2 regions of the Pseudoneobacillus rhizolycopersici genome follow, and region 2 is predicted to be linked to the other one. Evidence: predicted binding sites of a transcription regulator. Region 2 holds the regulator's gene; the other holds the start of a gene.
What was found. The regulator Rex, encoded in region 2, represses fermentation and respiration genes when NADH is low (regulators of the CRP and FNR family bind a similar motif). The targets are predictions, from matches to a motif close to TTGTGAAATATTTCACAA.
Positions count from the first base shown of each region.

Region 1 (4,627 bases), on a different contig from region 2:
ACATCCCCTGGATACGCTTCACGACCTGGAGGACGGCGTAATAATAGTGAAAGCTCACGGTAAGCCGCAGCTTGTTTTGTTAAGTCATCATATACAACAAGAACGTGCTTGCCATTGTACATGAATTCTTCACCCATTGTTACCCCAGCATATGGTGCTAAGAATAGCATTGGCGCTGGTTGAGAAGCCGAAGCCGTAACAACGATTGTGTAATCTAATGCACCATTGCGACGAAGCATTTCAACAGCGTTACGAACTGTTGATTCTTTTTGTCCGATTGCAACGTAGATACAAACCATGTTTTGGTCAGCTTGGTTCAAAATCGTGTCAATCGCAACAGATGTTTTACCTGTTTGACGGTCCCCGATGATTAACTCACGTTGTCCACGTCCAATTGGTACTAGCGCGTCAATCGCCTTGATACCTGTTTGTAACGGCTCATGAACGGATTTACGAGCCATAACCCCAGGAGCAAGTGCTTCGATTGGGCGAGTTTTAGTTGTATTGATTGGGCCTAAGCCGTCAACTGGTTGTCCTAGTGGATTCACAACACGTCCGATTAACTCAGGACCAACTGGAACCTCCATGATACGACCTGTACGACGAACCTCGTCACCTTCTTTAATATCGGTGAAAGGACCAAGGATAATGATACCGACGTTATTTTCTTCAAGGTTTTGTGCCATACCCATAACGCCATTTGAAAATTCAACAAGTTCTCCAGCCATGACATTGTCGAGGCCATGAGCACGCGCGATACCGTCACCAACCTGGATAACTGTACCTACATCACTCACTTGAATTTCAGACTGATAGTTTTCAATTTGCTTTTTTATCAGCGCACTAATTTCTTCAGCTTTGATGCTCATGAGTTTCACCCCTATCTTCAAAAATCTAGACGATCAAATTACGTTCTAAACGGTCAAGCTTACCGCGTAAGCTGCCGTCAAAAATGCGATTTCCGATGCGTAGCTTTAAGCCACCCAATAAATTGGTATCGACAATATTTTCAATTTTAAGCGATTTTTTACCAACCTTTACCGCAAAAGTTGCCGAAAGAGCTTCTTTCTCGTTATCCGTTAACGGACGAACGCTGTACACTTTCGCTTCGGCAATGCCGCGTTCTTCATTCGCTAACCCAATAAAGTAATCAGCCATGCCAGCAATTTGATCTTCACGGTGGCGGTCAATTAAAATCAATAACGTGTTTTGTACAAAAGGATTTACTTTTGAAAAAGCATCCTTTACGATTGTCTTCTTAGCTTCTTTGGAAACCTTCGGAGACTTTAATACTGCTTTTAAATCACCAGAGCCTGTGATTACATCTTTCACTACACGAAGTTCTTCTTCCATTTGGTCTAGAAGATTTTGTTCCTTCGAAATTTGGAAAAGGGCCAACGCATAGCGTTTTGCTACCGTATTATTACTCATCGGCCTTCTCCTGCCCCTTGAATATATTCATTGATCAATTTCTCTTGATCTGCTGCTGTCAATTCCTTTTCAATCACCTTAGAAGCGATTAAGACAGAAAGTGATGCAACCTGTTCGCGAATCGCGGCAACCGCTTGTTCTTTTTGTAGCTCGATTTCACGTTTTGCTGATTCTTTCACGCGCTCTGCTTCCACACGTGCTGCAGCCATGATTTCTTCGCGTTGAACATCGCCTTGTTTCTTCGCGTTTTCAATTAACTCTTGTGCTTCAGAACGAGCTTGCTTTAATAGTTCGCGTTGCTCTTCTAGAAGCTTGCTTGTTTCTTTACGGCTTTGTTCCGCCGCATTGATTTCGCCTGCTATATGATCTTCACGTTGCTTCATGATGCCCATTAATGGACCCCAAGCAAATTTCTTTAACAACGCTAACAAGATAATAAACATTACCAACTGGAACACAATGTCCCCGCCGTTAATTCCATTATGAACAGTCTCAGCTGCACCTAAAACGAATTGGCTTGTTAACACTTCAGGTTCACTCCTTTCAGAAGTCTTACCCTATTAAAAACTCGGGCAATATATGAACAGTGACAATTTTTATAAAAAGACATAAAGCAATGGCGAAGGTTCTCATGGAATGGAATTTACTTCGCCATGTTAAACGTTATTATTGACCTTGAACCATGAACGCGATAACAACCGCGATGATAGGAATCGCCTCAACTAACGCAACCCCGATGAACATTGTAGTTTGAAGCATACCGCGAGCTTCTGGTTGACGAGCGATACCTTCAACTGTTTTAGAAACGATAAGACCGTTACCAATACCTGCACCTAGTGCGGCTAAACCGATTGCAATTGCTGCTGCTAAAAGACCCATTACTATTTTCCTCCTTAAAATGTATAAAAATAATTTTATTTTTTATATTAATGGTCCTGGCTCACTTTATGGGCCAAATATACCATTGTTAACATCGTGAAAATGAAAGCTTGAATGGCGCCGACAAAGATTGAGAATCCTTGCCATACTAACGTTGGCAGTGCTGCCGCTAAATGTCCGCCTACTCCAGTTGCAAGACTTCCTGCTAAGAGGGTAAGGAGAATTTCTCCGGCAAAAATGTTTCCGTAAAGACGGAGACCTAATGTTAAAGTGTTTGCAAATTCTTCGATGATTTTTAATGGGAACATGAACCACATCGGCCTGAAGAAATCCTTGCTGTATTCAGCAAATCCCTTCATCTTGATGGCATAGAAATGGGAGAGTCCGACAACCATGGTCGCTAACGTTAATGTAATAGCTGGGTCGGCTGTTGGTGATTTCCACAATAAATTCCCATCAATTGTGATTGAAAACGGAAGACCTAACATGTTTGATACAAAGATGTACATCAATAAGGTAATCCCTAAAATATGGAATCTTCCACCTGTTTTCCAATCCATCGTACTATTGATGATCCCTTTGACGAAATCCATCACCCATTCAAAAAAGTTCTGGATACCCGTTGGTTTCATCGACAGGTTACGAGTTGCAAGAACGGCGATGATAAAAACAATTAAACTAGCCACTGTAATCATCAAAACGTTCCCTAGATTAAAAGTTAAGCCAAAATATTCCTTTAGATAAGCTCCGTGATGCAACAGTATTCACCTCTCTTCGTGCGCTATTTACGTAAATGAAAAGATTGTTTAAAAAAATCTATCATAATGACGATATAGGATGTCATTAATCCCAACACTGTACTGACGAGATTAAGGTTTTCCGGATACTCTAGCACGACAATCACTGCCACTGCTCCAGTGGCCAAACGTGAAAATGTCCCGAGTGAACGGACCTTTCTCCCTTGTAAAATGGCATTCTCGAATTTTCCGTAATACCGAACCATCAACCAATAATTAAACAGGCTTAGGCTTGTTCCAAAAATAAGCCCTAAAAAGACGGCTTTATGATCGGTGTAACCCCAGCCGAGAACATAAACCGCTAAAAGTAAAAATATGTACCTGCGTCCGCGGGCATACATTGCCTTAAATTCTGGCATGGTCTGTTAATCTCCCGAAAATTGTTGAATTAATCGAAGCATGGCATAAATCCCGGTACCTAGTCCCAGCATAAGCCCAATAATTAAAAAAAGAGGCTCCGTAGCAAATTGCCGATCCAGCCACCTACCGGCAAATATGCCAAATAGAATCGAACCAACTAGCTGAGCGGTAATTGCGGACATCAGGACCATCGCTTTATATGGGCGGCGATTGTTTGACTTCATCTCCACACACCCTAACCAAAAAAAAATGAGAAAATGGGCTTTGAGGTAACTATAGATAATGATTATGCAAACGTGGGAAATATGGTTGCACAGGATATGAAAACCCTAACATTTTACGCCCTAAGTAAGCATACAATAGGGAAATGTCAATGTCAATCCATTTGCCGTGAAAAAGTTCACAATGTAGACATAGACTATTTCCCAACCAAATACTATTTCCCTATACCAAAACTACCAGTTTCAATTGTAAAGTTTTTGTAAATTTTATTTCAGAAACGTTTCTGGTGGTGCTTGTTTTGGTGCTTGTTTTGGTGCTTGTTTTGGTGCTTTTTTTGGAGCACTCTTTGGTGCCTCCTCTTTGGTGCCTGTCACCAACCTACTAATTTTTGTAAATTCATTTCAATAACATTTCCTTTTCTTCTTTTTGAATTTCGATGATTCGCTCTTCCATGTCTTCTTGTCCTGCTTTTTTGGCGAAGACTTTTAGGATATATGTGCCGCTGTTTGGCAGTTTGTCTAAAGTGATTTCTTTTTCCAGCATGCCCTTTTTCACATTTCGTGCCCAATCGAGATAGCCAATGAAACGATAATCATCTGGCGAAAAGACCGCAATGCCAAACTCCTCGGCCCCACCCGGCAAGTACACCTGGTAACGCATGACCCCTGCCTTATCACCGCGCGCCATTTCAAACCCCATCACCCGCGGATAATCCGGCTCCTCGAGCACATAAATATACGGAAGTTTAATCGTTTTCGAGCCTGCCTCAATATTTAGGAAGCCATCTTGAATCTTCTCGTCGGTAAACTGAGTCGGGTCGACTTCGAGTTCGATTGGAACCGAACGTTCTTCGTTTGGCCCCAGCGAAAAACTGAGCGGCAATCGCCAATTCATGCCCCTAACCTTGTTTGGTATGTCAAACGAGTACTTGATTGTTT
Region 1 covers NZ_JBTOOE010000004.1:114,317-118,943, forward strand. The annotation lists gene atpA (F0F1 ATP synthase subunit alpha) at 1-869, opposite strand, end outside; gene ACX9YW_RS06280 (F0F1 ATP synthase subunit delta) at 895-1,431, opposite strand; gene atpF (F0F1 ATP synthase subunit B) at 1,428-1,958, opposite strand; gene atpE (F0F1 ATP synthase subunit C) at 2,098-2,310, opposite strand; gene atpB (F0F1 ATP synthase subunit A) at 2,358-3,068, opposite strand; gene ACX9YW_RS06300 (ATP synthase subunit I) at 3,092-3,466, opposite strand; gene ACX9YW_RS06305 (AtpZ/AtpI family protein) at 3,473-3,691, opposite strand; gene ACX9YW_RS06310 (S8 family serine peptidase) at 4,086-4,627, opposite strand, start outside.
Region 1: a site for Rex is predicted at 3,856-3,873, ahead of ACX9YW_RS06305 (AtpZ/AtpI family protein). Genes of this name have one in related genera too.

Region 2 (4,627 bases):
TTACTATCTAAATCAAGGTGGTTAGTTGGCTCGTCGAGAATAAGGAAGTTGGACTTTTGCATCATCAATTTTGCCAAGGCAAGGCGGGCCTTTTCGCCACCGGATAATGTGGAAACAATCTTTAGAACATCCTCTCCTGAAAAAAGGAAATTTCCAAGGACAGTGCGTATATCCTTTTCAGGCATTGACGGATAGTCGTCCCATAGCTCATTAAGAACCCGTTTATTGGAAGTGAGCTCTGCTTGTTCCTGGTCGTAATAGCCGATTGTCACATTCGATCCTAAGCGGGTGCCGCCTGAAATCGGGGCGAGCTTTCCGATAATGGTCTTTAGTAACGTTGATTTTCCGATTCCATTAGGTCCGACGAGGGCGACACTTTCTCCACGAGTTAACCGGAATTTTAGGTTCCTTGAAATGGCCTCTTCGTGATAACCGACCGATAAATCTTCAAGGTGAAGCACCTCATTCCCACTTTGTCTTTCGATTTGGAAGCCAAACGATGCGGACTTTTCATCGCCAAGAGGTCGGTCCAAACGCTCGATTTTTTCTAGCTTTTTGCGGCGAGACTGGGCCCGTTTCGTAGTGGATGCACGGGCTAGATTTCGTTGGATAAAATCCTCCAGCTTGGCGATTTCCTCCTGCTGTTTTTCGAATATCTTTAAATCGCGTTCATAGTTTTCCGCTTTTTGATCCAAATAGGAAGAGTAATTTCCAAGAAACTTTTGAATTTGATTTCTCGACATTTCATAGACTTGAGTGACAACTTTATCTAAAAAATAACGGTCATGTGATACGATTAAAATGGCCCCATCATAGGTTTGTAAATACTGCTCGAGCCAAGAAAGGGTTTCGATATCTAAATGGTTGGTAGGCTCGTCCAATATTAAAATATCAGGCTTGGTTAATAGAAGCTTACCAAGGGCTAGCCGTGTTTTTTGACCACCGCTTAAAGTGGCAATTTTCGTTGTATAGTCGAAGGTGTGAAAATTAAGTCCGTGTAAAACGGAGCGAATGTCAGCTTCGTACTGATAACCACCTAAGTCCTTAAACGTTACCTGAAGATGATCATACTCCTTTAACACACGTTCATATTGATTAGAATCTTCCAAAATAGCAGGGCTAGACATTTTTTCTTCTAACTCTCTCAGTTCTTTTTCCATCCGTTGTAGGGATTCAAAGACAGTGAGCATCTCCTCCCAAATCGATAGCTTTGATTCAAGACCAGTGTTTTGAGCGAGGTAACCGATCGTTACTTCTTTCGGTTTAATAATATCGCCAGAATCATAGCTCATTTGTCCTGAGATAATTTTCAGTAAGGTTGATTTACCTGCGCCATTCCGGCCGACAAGGGCGATGCGGTCGCGCGTTTGAATCTCTAGCTTTATATTCGATAAAATCATATCTGCGCCAAAATATTTGGCTAGTTGATTGACCTGTAATAAAATCATTTGGTTCACCTCTGTTTTTCTATCTCAAGTGTATCTTAAACGCCTTTTATCGGCAATAATAGTAAATATGTGAAGATTCATACAAACAACTCAATACAGATACCAAAAAATAGTGTATGATATTTAGTGGGGAGGAGTCCGTATGTCAGATTTTACTCATTTTAATGAAGAGGGCAGAGCGAAGATGGTCGATGTCAGCGATAAGCCTGAAACAACAAGAACAGCAATCGCACGCTCAAGCATTCGCTTAAACCAAGAAATCTATGAAAAAATAACGAATCAGATGATGAAAAAAGGTGATGTACTGGCGGTTGCCCAAGTAGCGGCTGTAATGGCCGGAAAAAAAACCTGGGAAATCATTCCGATGTGCCACCCAATTCCTTTAACGGGAATTGATATCAGCTTTTCATGGGAACCACAGGATGATGTTTACATTTTACATATACAGGCTACCGTAAAAACAAAAGGGAATACCGGAGTGGAGATGGAAGCGTTAACAGCTGCATCTGTTTGTTCACTAACCGTTTATGATATGTGTAAGGCAGTTGATAAAGGTATGGTGATTGGTCCAACATACCTTGTAGAAAAAACCGGTGGAAAAAATGGTGATTTTAAAAGAATTGGCCATATAGAATAAAATAACAGCAGTAGAAAAATCATCAAGGTAGGGGATGGGATGGTTTATGAGTAATGAGATATTAAAAATACCGCAAGCAACGGCAAAACGACTGCCACTGTACTATCGATTTTTGAAAAATTTATATTCCTCGGGTAAACAGCGCGTTTCTTCAGCTGAGCTTAGTGAGGCAGTAAAAGTCGATTCAGCAACGATTCGCCGGGATTTTTCTTATTTTGGAGCTTTGGGGAAAAAGGGCTACGGTTATAATGTCAATTATTTATTAACATTTTTCCGGAAGACATTGGATCAGGATGAGCTTACAAAGGTTGCCTTAATCGGTGTTGGGAATTTAGGTACAGCTTTTTTACATTATAATTTCTTGAAAAACAATAACACCAAAATTGAAATGGCTTTTGATGTCGATGAGGGTAAAGTAGGCAAACCTATCGGTGAAATCCTCGTTCACAATATGAATGATTTAGAGGCAAAAATTGTCGAAGCCGGCATACAGGTAGCTATTTTAACCGTACCAGCACCTGTTGCTCAAAGTATTACAGATAGACTTGTACAAGCAAATGTCAAAGGGATATTAAATTTTACCCCTGCTCGTTTAAATGTACCAAGTTCGATTCGTGTGCACCATATTGACTTAGCTGTAGAGTTGCAATCGTTAATTTACTTTTTAAAACATTACTCAACCGATGAGACAGAGTTAGATGAAGAGTAGAAAAAATGAGTCCAGTGATTGGACTCATTTTTTCGTTGATGCTTTTATTTTAAAATGAATGGCAATCATTTTTAAACCGGCCCCTAAGTCAAAGGTAGCTAAAATGATTAACAGATAGGAGAAAAATCCCCAGCCTTCCTCTTTGACATTATTGATGGCAAAGTAGGTAAATAAAACTCCTAATAATAAATATAGAAAACCGGAAAAGATAGGTGTTTGTCTCATTTGAACCTCCAATTAGAACAACAGGCTGATAAAGCTTTGCGCTTTTTCAGCATCTTGAATCATTTTTTCAATTTCATCTTTATAAACCGACTGAAGCAGTACAACAGCCGTATTCATCATTACATGGGCAAATATGGGCACCCAAATCTTTTGTGTTCTCACATATAAAAACGCAAACGTGAATCCCATTGCTGAATATAGCAATATATGTTCAAGTTCCATATGGGCTAACGCAAAGATAACCGAACTGATTAAGGCCGATAAGAAAAAGTTTAACCTTTTATGAAGTGTCCCGAAAATAATTTTGCGAAAAATAATTTCTTCCAGAATTGGCCCAAGCACTGAACTGACAAAAATCATCGCAGGGAAGGCTTCAATAATTCGAATGATTTGTTTGGTGTTTTCTGAGCCCATTTCGATTCCAAGTATATTTTCGATACTGGCAGCGAATGTTTGAGCAAAAAAGGCCAAGAATATCCCGATAATCGCCCAAGGAAGTGCGTTGTTAGAAAAAAGTGGCGATCTTGCATGAAATAATTCACGCATTTCTTTTCGCAATAGGAATAAAACGATAACTGTAGCAAGGGAGAAACTAGCGACCAACCAATAATAAACCATTTCTCTTTCTGAAAAGGCAAGATTTGGTCCGAACATCATTTCGGCAATAGCATAAAAGGCACCCACTAAAGCACCCGATAATTGCATGGCTATATAAACTATCATAATCAACCAATATTCTCGTTTCAAACGCTCATACTCCTTTAACTACTTCTTACTTCATATTTTACTCTTAAAACAAGGTTAGTATCAAATAAAGCTACTTGATTTGCGGAATAAAAGAATAAGCGAATGATTATACTAATAGAGTTGTGGGTAAATCGCCAAATCTTGTCAAATTTAGTCGATATAAAATGGATAAAAATTTTATGCATGATACTTGCAAAATAAATCAAGATTCATTAATATAAAAATTGTGTTAGCACTCAATGTGCTCGAGTGCTAATAATAAAAACTACATAAAAATTGAGGAGGTTATTTTTCATGTTAAAGCCACTAGGAGATCGCATTGTCATCGAGCTTGTTGAAACTGAAGAAAAAACTGCAAGCGGTATCGTATTACCTGATTCTGCGAAAGAAAAGCCATCAGAAGCAAAGGTTATCGCAGTAGGTACAGGCCGCGTACTTGATAATGGTGAGCGCGTAGCGTTAGAGGTTTCTGTCGGTGACCGCATTATCTTCTCAAAATACGCTGGTACAGAAGTGAAGTACCAAGGTACTGAATATCTAATCATTCGTGAAAACGACATTCTTGCTATCGTAGGTTAATCTTTTATAAATCAAAAATTTCAGGGAGGTTTTACTAATGGCTAAAGAAATTAAATTTAGTGAAGATGCACGTCGCGCAATGCTTCGCGGAGTCGATGCGCTTGCAGATACAGTAAAAGTAACTCTTGGACCAAAAGGACGCAACGTAGTTCTTGAAAAGAAATATGGTTCTCCACTTATCACGAACGACGGTGTAACCATTGCGAAAGAAATCGAATTAGAAGATGCATTCGAAAACATGGGTGCAAAATTAGTTGCTGAAGTAGCTAGCAAAACAAATGA
Region 2 covers NZ_JBTOOE010000029.1:35,805-40,431, reverse strand. The annotation lists gene ACX9YW_RS20625 (ABC-F family ATP-binding cassette domain-containing protein) at 1-1,448, opposite strand, end outside; gene moaC (cyclic pyranopterin monophosphate synthase MoaC) at 1,591-2,085, shown strand; gene ACX9YW_RS20615 (redox-sensing transcriptional repressor Rex) at 2,132-2,794, shown strand; gene ACX9YW_RS20610 (YdiK family protein) at 2,819-3,019, opposite strand; gene ACX9YW_RS20605 (CPBP family intramembrane glutamic endopeptidase) at 3,032-3,766, opposite strand; gene groES (co-chaperone GroES) at 4,061-4,345, shown strand; gene groL (chaperonin GroEL) at 4,383-4,627, shown strand, end outside.